Regions from separate parts of the Fictibacillus sp. WQ 8-8 genome, predicted to be linked through region 3. Evidence: riboswitches for the same ligand, from Rfam matches in the RefSeq annotation. Region 3 holds a riboswitch; each other region holds the start of a gene.
The links. A riboswitch is a leader RNA that binds a small molecule or an ion and turns the genes downstream of it on or off. The one in region 3 is predicted to bind S-adenosylmethionine.
Positions count from the first base shown of each region.

Region 1 (5,106 bases), on a different contig from region 3:
ATAAATAAGCAAAGCAAGAGAGCAGCAAAACCCATGATGGTTATGATACGAAGCAGATCCTTCGCCTAGCAGGAGGGATATGTGGGATGAAGAATGGAATTTTAATGGAAGTTAAGAAAGGGAAAGCCGTCCTATTAACGAAAGACGGTTGTTTCATCACCGTTAAGGTACCACGCGGAAAGCATCCGGTGGTAGGTATGGAATACAGCGTTTCAAGTTTTTCAAAAAGCAGAACACGCCAATTTATTTTTCCTTCTCTTTCACTTACAATAGCAGCATTGCTTATACTTGTTTTATTTTCAGGAGTAAATCCACTGGGCCGCAACGACAATACTGTTGCGGCTTATGTGAGTTTTGACGTAAATCCCAGCCTCGAAGCAGGAGTTAACAAAGACTTGCAAGTCATAAAAGTAAAAGCATATAACGCTGAGGGACGGGAAATTCTCCAATCATTAAAACAAAAGAAAAACATAAGCCTTTCCCACTTTGCTTCAGCTTTGCTGAATGCTTATGACAACAAAGGATATCTGAAGAAAAACCCGGATGTCATGATCGGAACAACCATCGTGAACCAAAATAATGACAAGCTTTTGTCTGCATTGGATGAGACTGTATCTTCAATTAAACGGAATGCATCCATCTATAATTCGAAAGCCGCCATCATGGTAAAGAATATTAATACAAATAAACGGAATGTTGCCCAAAAGAATGGGGTATCATCCGGAAAATATATGATGTACTTGGATGCTAGACGAAAAGATAAAAACATTTCTCTTAATGAAGTGAAGAACATGTCTTATACCGAGCTAAAGAGAAAGATAAAACCTGTACATGAAGAGCCGGAAGAATCCGGCTTTAAAAAAAACCATTCAGAAAAAATTCTTCGCAATCATAGAAATCTTGAACCCATAAAGATTAAGACGAGTTCCCTGCATAGTTCTTCTCTAAAAGAACATGCGAAAAAAGAAGTCAAAGAAGAAAGGATTGAACCCAAGCTAGAACCAAACAATAAACGTGCTGTCCCAAAAACCAAAAGGCACGAAGATCGAAAAAGCCGCAGTAAAGCTGAAGATAAAGAAAAAAATGAATCAAAAAAAGTAAAACCACATTCTTCAAAGCAACATCACGAACAGCCGATGTACAACAAGCAAGCAAAGAAAAATACTAATTTGAATACTGCTCCGAAACAGCATGTTCATGAAAAGAATAAACATGAAAACCATAAATGGGATAAGGGGAAAAGGCTTGAAAAAAGAGAGCAGAAAAATTCTCCCGTTCATCGGCCTGAAAAAAAGTACTGGAAAAAAGAACTGCAGAAAAATCATAAAAAGGCACAAATGAATAAAGAAATACATAAAAAGGCTGGCTAAAAGTCGACACTACGTTTAATAAACTGTCGAAGGAAAAATCAAGGAAGACACCAACCATCTCCCGAACATTAAGATATACATGTTTTTAAAAGGGGGATGTTTATGGATTGGGTTCTTTGGCAGGAACAGGTTCAAAAAACGGCCTTCCTTCAGCCGCTGATAGGCACGGAGACTCCCAGTGTGACGGCTGACGGAGAACGATTATGTTTTTCCTTCGTAAATAAGTATAACGGATCAGAACGGATATCCATGCTTACAGGCAGGATGGATGATTTGCATGAGGTGTTTGAAGGCCAGCAGCGTCTGAGCGATTTAATCAGGATAAAAAGAGTAACTTTTACGGGAACATACAGAGAACAGCTTAAGTTAGAATCTCTTCTGTTTTTATGCAAATTGGAGTCCTAAGCCAAAAGAATCGGGTCCTTCTATCTAAAAAACAGGAGTTATGGATTGACACTCCATAAAGGTGATGTTAAAATTCGAAACGTGTTAAGAAATGCTAACTATATAACGAATAACAAATTCGTTCTTATCGCGAGTGGTGGAGGGACTGGCCCTATGAAACCCGGCAACCGTTAAGCAGCTTCCTGTTTGAAAAGGTGCCAAATCCTGCAAAGCAAACTGCTTTGGGAGATGAGATGACGGTGCATATAAATTTTTATGCCCTTCTGCTCATGACCTGGCAGAAGGGCATTTTTTATTTTTCAGAAAGTGAGGGATCCGGTCTCTTGATAACATTAGACGCAGTAAAAAAGATTTTTCAGACGAAAGACGGAGCTGTAAACGCAGTTGACCATGTCGATCTTTCTATAGATCAAGGAGAAATTTTCGGGATTATTGGATACAGTGGTGCAGGTAAAAGTACACTGATCCGAATGCTGAACATGCTGGAAAGACCGACGAGCGGAGATGTTAACGTTGCGGGAAAAAATCTTTCCAAACTTAGTAACAACGAGCTTCGAAAAGCTCGGCAGGAAATCAGCATGATATTTCAGCATTTCAATCTGCTTTGGTCCAGAACAGTAAGGGAAAACATTGCATTTCCACTTGAGATTGCAGGTGTGCCGAAAACAGAGCGCCTGAAGCGGGTGGATGAACTGATTAAACTTGTTGGACTAGAGGGCCGCGGAGAATCGTATCCTTCCCAATTGAGTGGAGGACAGAAGCAAAGAGTCGGGATCGCACGTGCACTGGCCAATAACCCTAAAGTTCTTCTCTGTGACGAGGCGACTTCAGCCCTTGATCCGAAAACAACAGACAGCATCCTTAATTTATTAGTTGAGATCAATCAAAAGCTCGGCTTGACCATTGTTCTTATCACACATGAGATGCATGTCATCCGTAAGATCTGCCATCGGGTCGCTGTTATGGAAGACGGTAAAATAGTGGAACAAGGGCCGGTTTTGGAAGTATTCAGGCAACCTAAAGAGTCCATTACAAAAGATTTTGTTAAGCAAGTAACAGAGCCAGAAGAAACGACAGACATGATCAAGCAGCTGGCATCTGAAAAACCTCAGAGCCAAATTGTACAGCTTACCTTTGTTGGAGGAAGTGCAGAACAGCCCGTTATTACAGATGTGATCCGTAAATTTGACGTTCAGGTGAATATCCTGCAGGGTAAGGTATCACAAACACAAAACGGGCCATATGGAACGTTGTTCATCCAGCTGGAAGGAACAGATACCGAAATTCAGGAAGCGGTAGCCTATATGAATGGGCAGAAAGTAGAAGTGGAGGTGATCTCATATGAATAGTCTTTTTCCGAATGTGGAATGGAGTGGAATGTGGGGTGCCACCGGACAAACACTGTACATGACAGCTGTTGCGGTTCTTGCCACTTTTATTTTAGGTCTTCTTTTAGGATTAGCATTATTTTTAACGGGTAAAGGGAACCTATGGGAGAATCGGTTTTTAAATTTTGTCTTTTCAGCGATCGTAAATATCTTCCGTTCCATTCCGTTTATTATCCTGATCATTTTATTGCTTCCGTTTACACTCTTGTTAGTGGGATCTATGCTTGGCGCCAATGCAGCATTGCCTGCTTTGATTATTGGAGCTGCACCGTTTTATGCCCGGATGGTTGAGATTGCACTTCGCGAGATTGATAAAGGGGTAATCGAAGCGGCAAAATCGATGGGATCGAGCAACGCTCAAATTATTTTTAAAGTTTTGATCCCTGAAAGCCTTCCTGCATTAGTTTCCGGGATAACGGTAACTTCAATCGCGCTTGTCGGTTATACAGCAATGGCGGGGGTAGTCGGAGCAGGCGGGCTCGGGAATTTGGCGTTCCTTGAAGGTTTCCAGCGTACGCAAAATGATGTTACATTTGTCGCTACTGTTATCATTCTAATCATTGTGTTTATCATTCAGTTTATTGGGGATAATGTAACTCGCCGTCTTGATAAACGTTAAAATCTAAATTACACAACCAGGAGGAACAACATGAAAAAAATCATTACACTCGTTCTTTTACTTGCATTGACAACAGCCCTTGCTGCATGTGGTGCAAACGGAGGGAAAGACAAAAAACTAGCTGACGATAAGATTGTTGTGGGAGCATCCAATGTTCCGCATGCCGAAATTCTTGAAGCAGCTAAACCTTTAATGAAGAAAAAAGGAATTGATCTTGAAATTAAAACGTTCCAGGATTATGTACTTCCTAATAAAGCACTTGCAAACAATGAAATTGATGCCAACTACTTTCAGCACGTTCCGTATTTGAAATCACAAATGAAAGAAAATAAAAATTACAAATTTGAGAACGCCGGCGGTATTCATATCGAACCGATCGGAGTATATTCTAAAAAGTACAAGTCTTTAAAAGAACTTCCAAACGGAGCAACGATCATCATGAGTAATTCCGTTGCTGACCACGGACGTATGCTAACATTGCTTGAGCACGAAGGCTTGATCAAACTTAAACCTGGAAAAGGTTACAACTCAAAGATTAAAGACATTGCCAAAAACCCAAAACATTTGAAATTTAAAGCAGATGTTGAAGCTGGCCTTCTTCCAAAAGCGTATAAAAACGGTGAAGGAGACGCTGTATTGATCAACACGAACTATGCGATCGATGCTGGGTTGAACCCTCAAAAGGATTCCATTGCAATTGAAGGATCTGACTCACCGTTTGTAAATATCATTGCTGTGCGCAAAGGCGATAAAGATGCTAAAACGGTGAAAACCCTTGTTGAAGTGCTTCACTCTAAAGAAATTCAAGATTTTATCAAAAAGAAATATAAGGGTGCTGTTGTACCGGTAAACAAATAAATGATTTTAAGAAGGACAGCCTTTGGGCTGTTCTTTTTTTTGTCCATTTGTAATAACTGTAAGATGATTTAACAATTTATTGATGGAGGGATGCAGGATGGAAGTACAGCAACCGGCTGGTTTTTGGATCAGGTTTGGAGCCAGTATACTGGATGGCCTTATTATTGGTATTCCATTATCATTAATCGGTTATTTATTCACAGGTAACTTTGTATCAGAAGATCCGGGTGGAGACTGGTTCATGAATGTGATTAGTTTTCTTTATGCGCTTTTGCTGCCCATTTACTGGAACGGTTATGTGGTTGGCAAGAGAATCTGTGGAATCAGGATTGTTAAAGCGGACGGAAGCAAGCTTGGAATTGGGGCAATGGTGCTGAGAGTGTTAGTCGGCGGCTTAATATATGGGTTAACCCTTGGAATTGCGTTGATTGTCAGCGCCTTTATGGTCGGTATCCGCAAAGACAAA
Region 1 is NZ_JAMXKG010000001.1:42,161-47,266, reverse strand. It holds gene M1K46_RS00235 (anti-sigma factor domain-containing protein) at 87-1,370, shown strand; gene M1K46_RS00230 (hypothetical protein) at 1,473-1,775, shown strand; SAM riboswitch class I at 1,897-2,010, shown strand; gene M1K46_RS00225 (methionine ABC transporter ATP-binding protein) at 2,099-3,124, shown strand; gene M1K46_RS00220 (methionine ABC transporter permease) at 3,117-3,782, shown strand; gene M1K46_RS00215 (MetQ/NlpA family ABC transporter substrate-binding protein) at 3,813-4,640, shown strand; gene M1K46_RS00210 (RDD family protein) at 4,738-5,106, shown strand, end outside.
Region 1: it holds a riboswitch for S-adenosylmethionine, as region 3 does, so the genes downstream of both, M1K46_RS00225 (methionine ABC transporter ATP-binding protein) here and M1K46_RS25880 (Fur-regulated basic protein FbpA) in region 3, are expected to answer to the same signal.

Region 2 (5,106 bases), on a different contig from region 3:
CTTATGGAAGCTGTAAAAAGCATAAAAAAATACGCCCAAAGAGCGCGGCATCGTTCGTTGCACAAAATACGTACACGAAAATGATAATGTTGTATGCTGACCGCTGTTCTTAACTATTGGTGGCCGCAAAAAGACATCTAGAATACAACCGCTTCAAGCACGGCCTTTTTGCTCCAACTATCCAATTCGCTTAGTTAAGAACGTGAACACTCATCCACACAACTCCCTTCCTTTTGTTACTTCCATCATATGTAAAACCCTTTCCTTTGTCAACATGATGGGTAAAAAAATCCGCAGAGAGCCGACTCTCCACGGATATTCCTGTCTTCTATTCTGCCACCGGCACCTTTTCTTTCTCTGCCCCCTTGCCGCTTTTTGACAGACGGACCGGATAGATGCTGTTCACTGGAATAAACTCATCCTCCTGTTCTAGAGGGAGCGGTCCTTCATAAAGCAGGGCAGCAAGGGAAGTATGCTGAAAACGAAGAGAAGTCCGGTCTAAAATGATTCCATGCCTTTCAATTGCTGAAACCCTTTCCTTTGTAAAATCAATTTTTTCACCGACGAGAAGGTAGGTATTCACCTCTTGTTCTTGTTTCTTAGGGCAGAGTTCTGATACAGCCGGTTTGTTTCTATATACTTCCCTAGTTTCATAGATCGATAATAAGTCTTCCACAATGGCACTTGCTGTTGCTTCTGCACCAGCTCCCGGCCCTTGCAAGGTCAAACAGCCGAGAAGGTCTGTCTGAATACGGACGGCATTGTCCACGCCTTCCACACCATACAGCGGATGATCGCTATCCACAAATACAGGCTGTACCTGGAGATCAAGTCTATCGTTTAAAAGAACGAGATGCTTCAGCCGAAGCCCCAGCTGCTCAGCCAGTTGAATCTCCTCAAGAAGCACATTTCCAATCCCCTCCACCTGCACTTCTTCCCAGGATGGCTGCACGCCATAAATCCATTTGCTCAGCACCATCGCTTTGTAAAATGCGTCCAAGCCTTCGATGTCATTTGTCGGATCCGGCTCTGCATATCCTTTTTTCTGTGCCAGTTCCAGCGCTTCTTCAAACGAGGAACCTGTCGTTCTCATGTACGAAAGAATGAAGTTGGACGTTCCATTTAAAATGGCTTCTACATGCTGAATCCGATTGATTCTTAAAAGCTCCCTCAATGTTCTCAAAATCGGTATTCCTCCGCCTACGCTCGCTTCATAGACAAAACGGACACCCTTTGCGGCAGCACGCTCTGTTAATTCTTCTCCATGCCGGGCAATCAAATCTTTATTCGCAGAAATCACATGGCATCCCGCTTCAAGTGATTGTATGATGTAAGACCGTGCAGGCTCGATTCCGCCAATCGCCTCAATGACCACATCAGGCACTTCTTCCCCGATCGCCTTCTCGAATTCGGACGTCAACGGTACCCCCTTTACGAAAGGCCTTGCTTTGGAAGAATCCTTAATCAAAATACTGGACAGCTTCAGACGATGACCCAGCAATTCTTCTAAAGCACCTTTTCTATCCATGATGGATGTATATACGCCGGATCCTACAGTCCCCAGCCCCAGCAGTGCTATTTTTAATTCTTTCAACATAATCACTCCTTCTGCAAAAGTAAATTTTTTATTAGTGGATGAATGGTATCTGTATGATGGCAAAAGAAAAAACCTCTTTCTAAAGAAGAGGTCTGCAGTCCGGCCTCCTCTTATCATCCAGGGTTCTTTCCTGCAGGTAGTAGCACCTTTTCAAGTAGAATACTTGAAGGTTGCCGGGCTTCATCGGGCCTTTCCCTCCGCCGCTCTGGATAAGAGTATTATCATGAGATTGAAACATGTTATGTAGCACTTTATTTTTTTAGTACAAAAAACCCCCTTATCACGAAGATAAGAGAGCTGTATGGTTCCGATCCGTCTCTTATCTCCCAAAGTTTTACCTTTGAAGGATTTAGCACCTTTTCAAGTAGAATACTTGAAGGTTGCCGGGCTTCATTGGGCCTTTCCCTCCGCCGCTCTTGATAAGCTTCATTAAATTAGTCTTACTCTATCACGGCAGACAGGAGAGCGTCAACCATTATTCAGATATTTCTGGAATCATTGCAGATTATTTTTGGTATGATAGAAACACATAAATAAAAGGGGTGGAAGGTTTGGGCAAGAAAATCGTATTCACAGGGGGAGGTTCCACCGGGCACGTTTCTGTTAACCTGGCTCTGATTCCTTTGTTCTTAAAAGAAGGCTGGGAAGTCAGCTATATCGGTTCAAAAGGAGGAATTGAACGGCAACTGACAGAAACCATCGAAGGCGTCCGCTATTACAGCATCTCTACTGGTAAACTAAGGCGCTATTTTGACTGGAACAATTTTAAAGATCCGTTCCGTGTCATGCAAGGAGCATTTGAAGCATTTCGGCTCATCAAGACCATAAAACCAGACGTGGTCTTTTCAAAGGGTGGTTTCGTATCCGTTCCCGTAATCCTCGGCAGCCGGATGAACAAGGTGCCAATTGTGACCCATGAATCCGATCTTAGTCCAGGGCTTGCAAACCGTCTTTCACTCCCCTTCGCTAACAAAGTGTGTACAACGTTCCCCGAAACCACTGATCATCTTCCAAGGGAAAAAACGGTATACGCGGGTGCTGTTATCCGTAAGGAGCTGCATGAAGGGATCGCAGTCAAGGGGAGAGCTTTCTGTGGTTTGACTCCTGGTAAACCGATCATCTTGATCATGGGAGGAAGTCTCGGATCAAAAAAAATAAATGAGGCCGTAAGATTAAGCCTTGACGCTCTGCTTCCCCGCTTTCAAATCATTCATCTTTGCGGAAAAGGCCAGAAGGATTCTTCCATTCTGAAAAAAGGCTACATCCAGTTCGAATATGTATCGGATGAGCTCGCAGATATCCTTGCAGCAACGGATTTTGTCATTTCAAGAGCAGGCTCTAATTCTATCTTTGAGTTTTTGTCACTGAGAAAGCCAATGCTTCTCATTCCACTCTCAAAAGAAGCAAGCCGCGGAGATCAAATTGAAAATGCCCGATCATTTGAAAAACAAGGCTATTGCGAAGTTCTGTTTGAAGAAGACCTGACTGCTGAATCCCTTATGCAAGGCATTGAGCAGCTTTATTCGAATCAGGAAGCCTATATCAGCAGAATGGAAGAAAGCCAGCTTAGTAATGCGTTAGACCATCTGTTTTCCATCATTAAAGAAGAAGCAAAAGGATGACTTTCCCCATTCCTCCTCTGAGATGGGGGAAAGCTAGGAGAGGAAAAAGCAATAGATAAGCTTGGCCCAAATAATGCGGTGCAAGCTTTTTATTGTGCGTCGGGACAGAAAGCTGAAATGAATGTGTCAAATCGCTGAAATAAGGATTTATGTTCAAATTCGGCTTAATTATTTTCAACAAATCCTAAATATGTTCAAAAATCATAGTTCGCCCGATTATTTCTTATGGTTATATTTTCCCAGCGCAGATCTGTCTCAGACCTTCCAATGCGTGCTGTTTATCCATGCCCTGGGCAGATATGCAGCATAGCCCCGCAATACCGCGAAGCTTGCTCATACTAAGCATGCTTTTAGCGTTCATCTGGCAGTTATCAAGTTCAAAATAGATCTGGCACTCTTCATATTCGTTCGCCTTAAGAACGAGCTTGTTAATTGTCGCAGAATTCATTTTTTCCTGCAAAAAGCAATATGTCTTCATTACCTTCCACTCCTATTCTTTTTCCCTGCCATTTTAATGCACTATCATTAAGCACATGTTAAGCTGGTTTAGCTTTTATGCACACCAATGAGGATATGCGTGCACACTCGCCTTTATGTGAGTAAGAATGAATTTAGGAAAAAGGACTTGATTAGCGGTTTAAAGAGATTTTTCAAGAATATGAAGAAACTTTCCCTCGCTTTCCTTTACTTCTATTTCTGCAAAACCCATTCTGAACCAAAAAGAAAGCGCAGGGATATTCCCGCTAAGTACACCGAGACGCAAGTATTGTTTGTTATTTTTCTTTATCTCTTCTTCGCATGCTAGATAGATTTCCTTTGCGATCCCCTGTCTGTGGAAAGTGCTGTGTACCATTAAAAATCCAAGCCACGGTTTATGGTCCTTCGGATTGTTCAGAATGTACTCAACGATCGCAGCGTTGTTGCCATCCGCTTTAATCAAATAGCGTTGTCTCGGGGATCCTTCCAATCCCTTTAACTCTTCCGTCACCTCTTCAAATGTCACTTCGCCACGACCGTAAAACAGCTTATTGTAAAACGGATTGGTGTTCATGATCTCCAGTTCGTCCATAGTTTTGTCAGGACCGCTCTTCTCCCATGTCAGCACAACGTCTTCCCCCTTTTATCTGAATCCATCATAACCTGTATACTATCGTTCTTTCTAGATAAGAAAAAGCGCACCCCTTGATTAGAGTACGCCCTCCTTGCTATTTATTCTCTTTGATATTTTTTGCTTCAGCTATGTCTCCCTGATTGGCAATCGGATCAGCAAACGTTCCTTTTGGAATATCAGCTTTTCCTTTTCGCTGTTCAGCGTTTTGCTTGCGGATTTTTTCACTGTTAGCCATAACGGCACCTCCTCTTTGGTTATTACCGTAACCATTTTCGAGGAGTCTATTCTTCTATTGCTCAAAATTAATATAAGCGTTCCGTGGATCTTCCTTCTTTTTAATCATATCGGTTTCATAGAGCCAATCCGAAACCTTTTTCCATGAACGCTTGTCCTGATAGCCAAAAGGCTTCTTTCCGCTGTCCATTAAAGGCAGCAGGATCTGCAGGCTTTTCTTTTCTACGTTTTGATCCAGCGGGAATTCTTTGTTTTCATGCTTAAATAAGACATTCAGTGCCTGGTCCGGATAATCGTGTACATCCTTTTGGCCTTTTTCCAGCGCATTCCAAAACTTCTGGTAAAGCTTTCGGTTCTTTTTCAGTCCATCTTCACTGGAAACAAGAACGAGCTCATAATAATCAGGAACACCGTACTTTACAGGATCAATGGACCGTACAGGATGGCCCTCTTTATTCAAGAGAATCTGTTCATGGTTAATATACCCTCCAGATATTCCATCGACTTTGTGAGCCGCCATCGCGGGGATGATATCCCAGCCG
Region 2 is NZ_JAMXKG010000006.1:85,595-90,700, forward strand. It holds gene M1K46_RS14630 (homoserine dehydrogenase) at 329-1,594, opposite strand; SAM riboswitch class I at 1,705-1,813, opposite strand; SAM riboswitch class I at 1,914-2,023, opposite strand; gene M1K46_RS14635 (undecaprenyldiphospho-muramoylpentapeptide beta-N-acetylglucosaminyltransferase) at 2,149-3,219, shown strand; gene M1K46_RS14640 (HPr family phosphocarrier protein) at 3,449-3,697, opposite strand; gene M1K46_RS14645 (GNAT family N-acetyltransferase) at 3,857-4,324, opposite strand; gene M1K46_RS14650 (hypothetical protein) at 4,425-4,565, opposite strand; gene M1K46_RS14655 (ABC transporter substrate-binding protein) at 4,620-5,106, opposite strand, start outside.
Region 2: it holds a riboswitch for S-adenosylmethionine, as region 3 does, so the genes downstream of both, M1K46_RS14630 (homoserine dehydrogenase) here and M1K46_RS25880 (Fur-regulated basic protein FbpA) in region 3, are expected to answer to the same signal.

Region 3 (5,106 bases):
GCCAATAAACTGGCTGAAACCTATTCACCACATGTACCATTTGTAACGGGCGCGATTTTTGTTCTATTCGCCATGCTGGTTGTTGCGTTTGGCCGTAAACATCTTGCTCATGTGGATTCAATTTCTCATTAAAGGAAAGGAAGGTCTCTACAATGTACAATAAAATTCTGATTGCCTTTGATGGTTCAGCTCCTTCTGCCCGCGCTCTTCAGCACGGAGTGGAACTGGCTCATAAGATGAATACTGAAATGGTTACAATTCTGCATGTAAATAAAAACCTTCCTTTGCAGGAACCGCTTCTTAACTTTGATCTGGATGAGATAATGGAAGAAGAGGACAAAGAACTATTGCAGCCTGCCATTCAGTATCTCTCTGAATCAGGAATTCCCTATGAAACGCATGCCTATAACGGGGAGCCTTCTCAGATCATCACTTCGTATGCAAAAAAACACGAGTACGATGTCATTGTCATGGGGAGCACAGGTAAGGGGTTTATAAAAGAAGCCTTATTGGGAAGTGTCAGCCATCAGGTAGCTCATGCAGCAGAATGCCCGGTGATTATCGTTAAATAATAAAAAAATCGGTTCCCTTCAGATAGGGTACCGATTTTTTTGTTGGATCCAGAATGCTCCAGATCCAGCTCATTTTATATTTCCGTTTAAGCTGTCCAGCCAGGCTGATACAAATACTTTACGTTCCCCCCACCGCCCGGGACGATGAATCCGCGGAATGCTTTCTTATCCTCTTGCTTTACAAGAACCTCACGAAAGACAAAAAACTCTTCTTTAATAACGACGTATTCACTAAGATTCCCGCTGCGCAGATCAGAAAGAATTTCATTGGCCATTTGTTCGTTCAATCTGAATTCCTCCATTAAATAAGATTCCTTTATTAGTACACCATAACCTGGCCGGCTGTGTCCAATTCTTTTCAACACCTGATAAGGGGCTTTACATAAACTTCCGTTTGAAACAAAGACTATGCAGAACTGCTATCTTCATTAAATTGCTTTGAAAAGGATTTGTGACGATGAAAAATATGTTCCGCGTTTATTTCTTGGATTGGAAAGACATTTTGACAATTCCCTCTGCAGCTCTGCTGATCTTTGGGTTAATTGTACTGCCATCTGTTTATGCCTGGGTGAATATTAAGGCCATGTGGGATCCCTATGAAAACACATCAGGCATAAAGATTGCCATCACGAATGAAGATACAGGAGCCCTGTTGCAGGATGAGCACATTAATATCGGACGTCAAGTCGTAAGAAATTTAAAGAACAATCATAAGCTAGGATGGACCTTTGTGGATAAAGACACCGCTCATGATGGAGTGGTGAAAGGGAAGTATTATGCCAGTCTCTTCATTCCACGTGATTTTTCACAAAAGATTTCAAGCATCGCGAGTGAAAATCCTGAAAAACCTGAAATCGTATATACAGTAAACGAAAAAATCAATGCTGTATCACCTAAGATCACCCAGTCAGGAGTTTCCACTGTTATCAACCAGGTTAGCGACAATTTCACGAAGAGTGTAGGAAACGCCATCTTTAAAAAATTTAACGAAGCTGGCATGACGTTAGAAAAAGAAATGCCAACGATACTCAGCTTTGAACAGAAGATATTTTCTCTGGAAAAAGAGTTTTCTCAAATCAATCAGATGGGAGACCGTATCATCTCGCTTGATAAAAAAATGAATGAGTTAAAAAAAAGAGCGGGTATGATCCAAGAGTTTCAAAAAAACGTGCACGACATCGATAAGCTGGGGGCTGTTATCCTTAAAACGGAAGAAAGTCTGCCTAAGATCAAAGTGGTGTTCGACCAGTTGGCTCCTCTTCAGGATAATCTGTTAAAACTTCAAACTGCAGATGACACGGCAGGGAATCTTGAACGCTCACTGACTGACCTAGAGACAGCCGCAGATAAAGCGATCTCAAAAGGAAACGCAGCACAAAAAACTAACCCGGATATCTCATACCAGCCTGATGAATTAGAAGCGATCAAAGAAGAATTGCATCAGCTTAAAAACACCGTCCAGCAGAACAAAGAAATCCTTTCTGGCCGTGCAGACTCATACACTGAACCTCTGCAGAAGCTTTCTTTATTTGCTCAACAGGACTGGCCCGCACAAGAACAGAAAATCCAACAGGCAGCAGATTTTATGAGGAACGATTGGCCGGGTGTCAAACAAGATATTCAAAAAGCAGGGATATTGATGGATACCCAGCTTCCCCAAATAGAACAAGCAATCCACAGGGCCGCTATATTTGCAGAAAAAGACTTGCCCGCCATGGAGAAATCAATCACACGTACGGCAGATAAAATCAGGGATTTTGAACGCAGCAATAATTTGAGAGATATCATTAAAGCGTTAAAGAACGATGCTCAAAAGGAAAGTGATTTTCTGGCCTCTCCTATCACGTTGAAGGAGAATAAAATTTTTCCGATTCCTAATTACGGCTCAGCCATGACTCCCTTCTACACCTTACTTGCGCTTTGGGTGGGAGGAATGCTGCTCATCTCTTCTCTTAAAGTAGGTGAAGTTCCAAGTAAAGGAGAGGTTTCACCGCTTTCTTTTTATTTTGGGAGGCTGATGACTTTTGCAACGATCGGCATGCTGCAGGGGCTTGTCGTATCTCTTGGTGACCTGTTCATTATCCATTCCTACATTGTGGACAAAACATGGTTTGTTTTATTTGCCATGTTCCTGAGCATCGTCTTTGTCATACTAACGTATACGCTCGTTTCCATCTTTGGAAATGTGGGTAAAGGCCTGTCGGTTATTTTTCTCGTTCTGCAGTTTTCAAGTTCAGGCGGAACATTTCCTGTGACAATGACCTCTTCCTTCTTTCAAAAGCTTAATCCGTATATGCCGTTTACGTATGGAGTCAGTTTACTGCGAGAAGCAACCGGGGGAATGATTAGAGAAGTTGTACTGTCTGACTTGTATCATCTGCTGCTTTTCCCCGCTGTTTTTCTTATTGCTGCCCTGTTTTTAAGAAAACCGTTGCAGCGAATACAGAATAGAAGGGGAGCAGGCGCGAAAAAAGCAAGAATACTTCAATGAGTGGTTTATTTAGCCTGCGGCTGTTCTTGCCGCCTACTGCCTTTGCATACTCCTCTTCAAGATCAGAGAGTGTCAGCTGAAATAAATGAAGCTCATCTTTTTTATAAATGCCCATATTGATGAGTTTATTGATCAGCTGATTTCGTTTGCTTTCCACAGCTCTTCTTAGTTGATTTTCCAAAACAATCCCTCCTTTTTTACAAGGCTTTTTTAAAGCACATTGTTGATTTTCTTTCCTATTGTGCATCGCATACTGATGCTTGAAAGAGACCCTCAAGTCCTTTTTATACAGTAAGGTGTGTGTGATAGCTGGCGATGATAAGAGCCTGCTGATTTGTGAAACAAATGAAACGCCCGAAAAGCAGAGGGCGGTTCAATCACACCCCACAAAAAAACAACTACGTTTACTAATAAAGCTTTTAACAAAAAAATAACCGCCGTCATTTTCATGATGAAGCGCCTTTGGTTGACCAATCAGCAATCCTTATATTTCACAGTGAATTAGTTGGTTTTTTTGCATAAATAAAAACCTCTTCTTGCGGAAGCAAAAATACGCACAAGAAGAGGTTGAATCGCCATCGTAAGTTATACTCTTCTTATCATTCAAGCGTTTTGCTTGTGGAATTGGCACAGTGCTCATAATTGAGTCCGCTGCCGAGGCTTCAAAGGGCCAGATCCCTCCACCTCTCTAAATAAGAAATATAAGATAAATGTATTCTATTGGATTCAATTATAGGGATTTCCATCTTATTGTCAAGACAATAACTCATTTTATTTTCGAATGATTTCTCCAGGCTCTAAAACGGGAGGATCTACAGAAACCGAATCAGGGTATTTAATCCCCTGCCCAGTATTTAGGCATATCACCTTTTCATCTGCTTTGATCCAGCCATTTTCCCTCAATCGTTTTGAGGCGGCAAACACAGCCGCTCCTTCCGGACAAATAAAACTTCCTTCAAGCTCTGCAGTTTGGCGCTGAGTAAAGCTAATTTCATCTTCTGAAACGGCAACGGCGCATCCATCCGTTTCATAAAGTGCTTCAAGGACAAGAAAATCTCCGATCGCTTTTGGAACATTGATACCAAAAGCGGCTGTCTCAGAATTTTCCCAGAACTCCGATTCACTCTTGTGTTCTTCCCATGCTTTTACGATCGGTGCACATCCTTCAGCCTGGACAGCGACTAAACGCGGCAGTCTGCTTCCTTTAAATAAGCCCAGTTCCCTGAATTCTTTCAATGCTTTATATATGCCAATCAGCCCCACTCCTCCGCCTGTTGGATATAAAATAACATCAGGTGGCTCGCTTCCGCATTGTTCTAAAATTTCATACCCCATCGTTTTCTTGCCTTCAATCCGGTAAGGTTCTTTTAATGTGGAAGCATCATAGAAACCTCCTTCCTTCACAAGGGACGCGACAATTTTTCCGGCATCACTGATCAGGCCGTTCACAAGAAAGAGCTCTGCACCTGAAATCGCCACTTCTTTTCTCGTAATGACTGGGGCATCCACTGGCATAACGATGTACGGCTTTATGCCGGCCCTTGCACAATAGAGTGACCAGGCGGCTCCTGCGTTGCCATTGGTCGGCATGGCAAGCCGGGTAATACCGAGCTCTCTGGCTTTTGAAACGCCGACTGCCGCTCCCCTGGCCTTAAAAGACCCGGTAGGTACCATGCCCTCATCTTTCATGAGCAGATTTGCAATTCCAAGCTTCTCACCGAGAGCAGGCATGGATAATAAAGGAGTCATCCCCTCTCCCAGTGATACCACATGATCTGGGTCTATAACAGGAAGAAGCTTATGGTACCTCCAAAGATCATTCCTCTCCTTATTAATAATTTCATTCTCATTTTTCAGTTCCTCTAAATCATAGTTTACGAGAAGGGGGGAACCGCACTGGCACAATTGATTAGGTTCGTGATGAGCATAGATGTTGCCGCACTTTGGACATTCAAGATGGCTGACATAGCTGAAAGACATAACATACCTCCAATATTCCCTCACCAGAAAAGGACAGCAAAAAGGCACCGCTGTGCATAAGGA
Region 3 is NZ_JAMXKG010000009.1:127,826-132,931, forward strand. It holds gene M1K46_RS19075 (MFS transporter) at 1-132, shown strand, start outside; gene M1K46_RS19080 (universal stress protein) at 153-572, shown strand; gene M1K46_RS19085 (hypothetical protein) at 659-859, opposite strand; gene M1K46_RS19090 (YhgE/Pip domain-containing protein) at 1,030-3,063, shown strand; gene M1K46_RS25880 (Fur-regulated basic protein FbpA) at 2,975-3,244, opposite strand; SAM riboswitch class I at 3,657-3,762, opposite strand; gene M1K46_RS19100 (threonine synthase) at 3,835-5,043, opposite strand.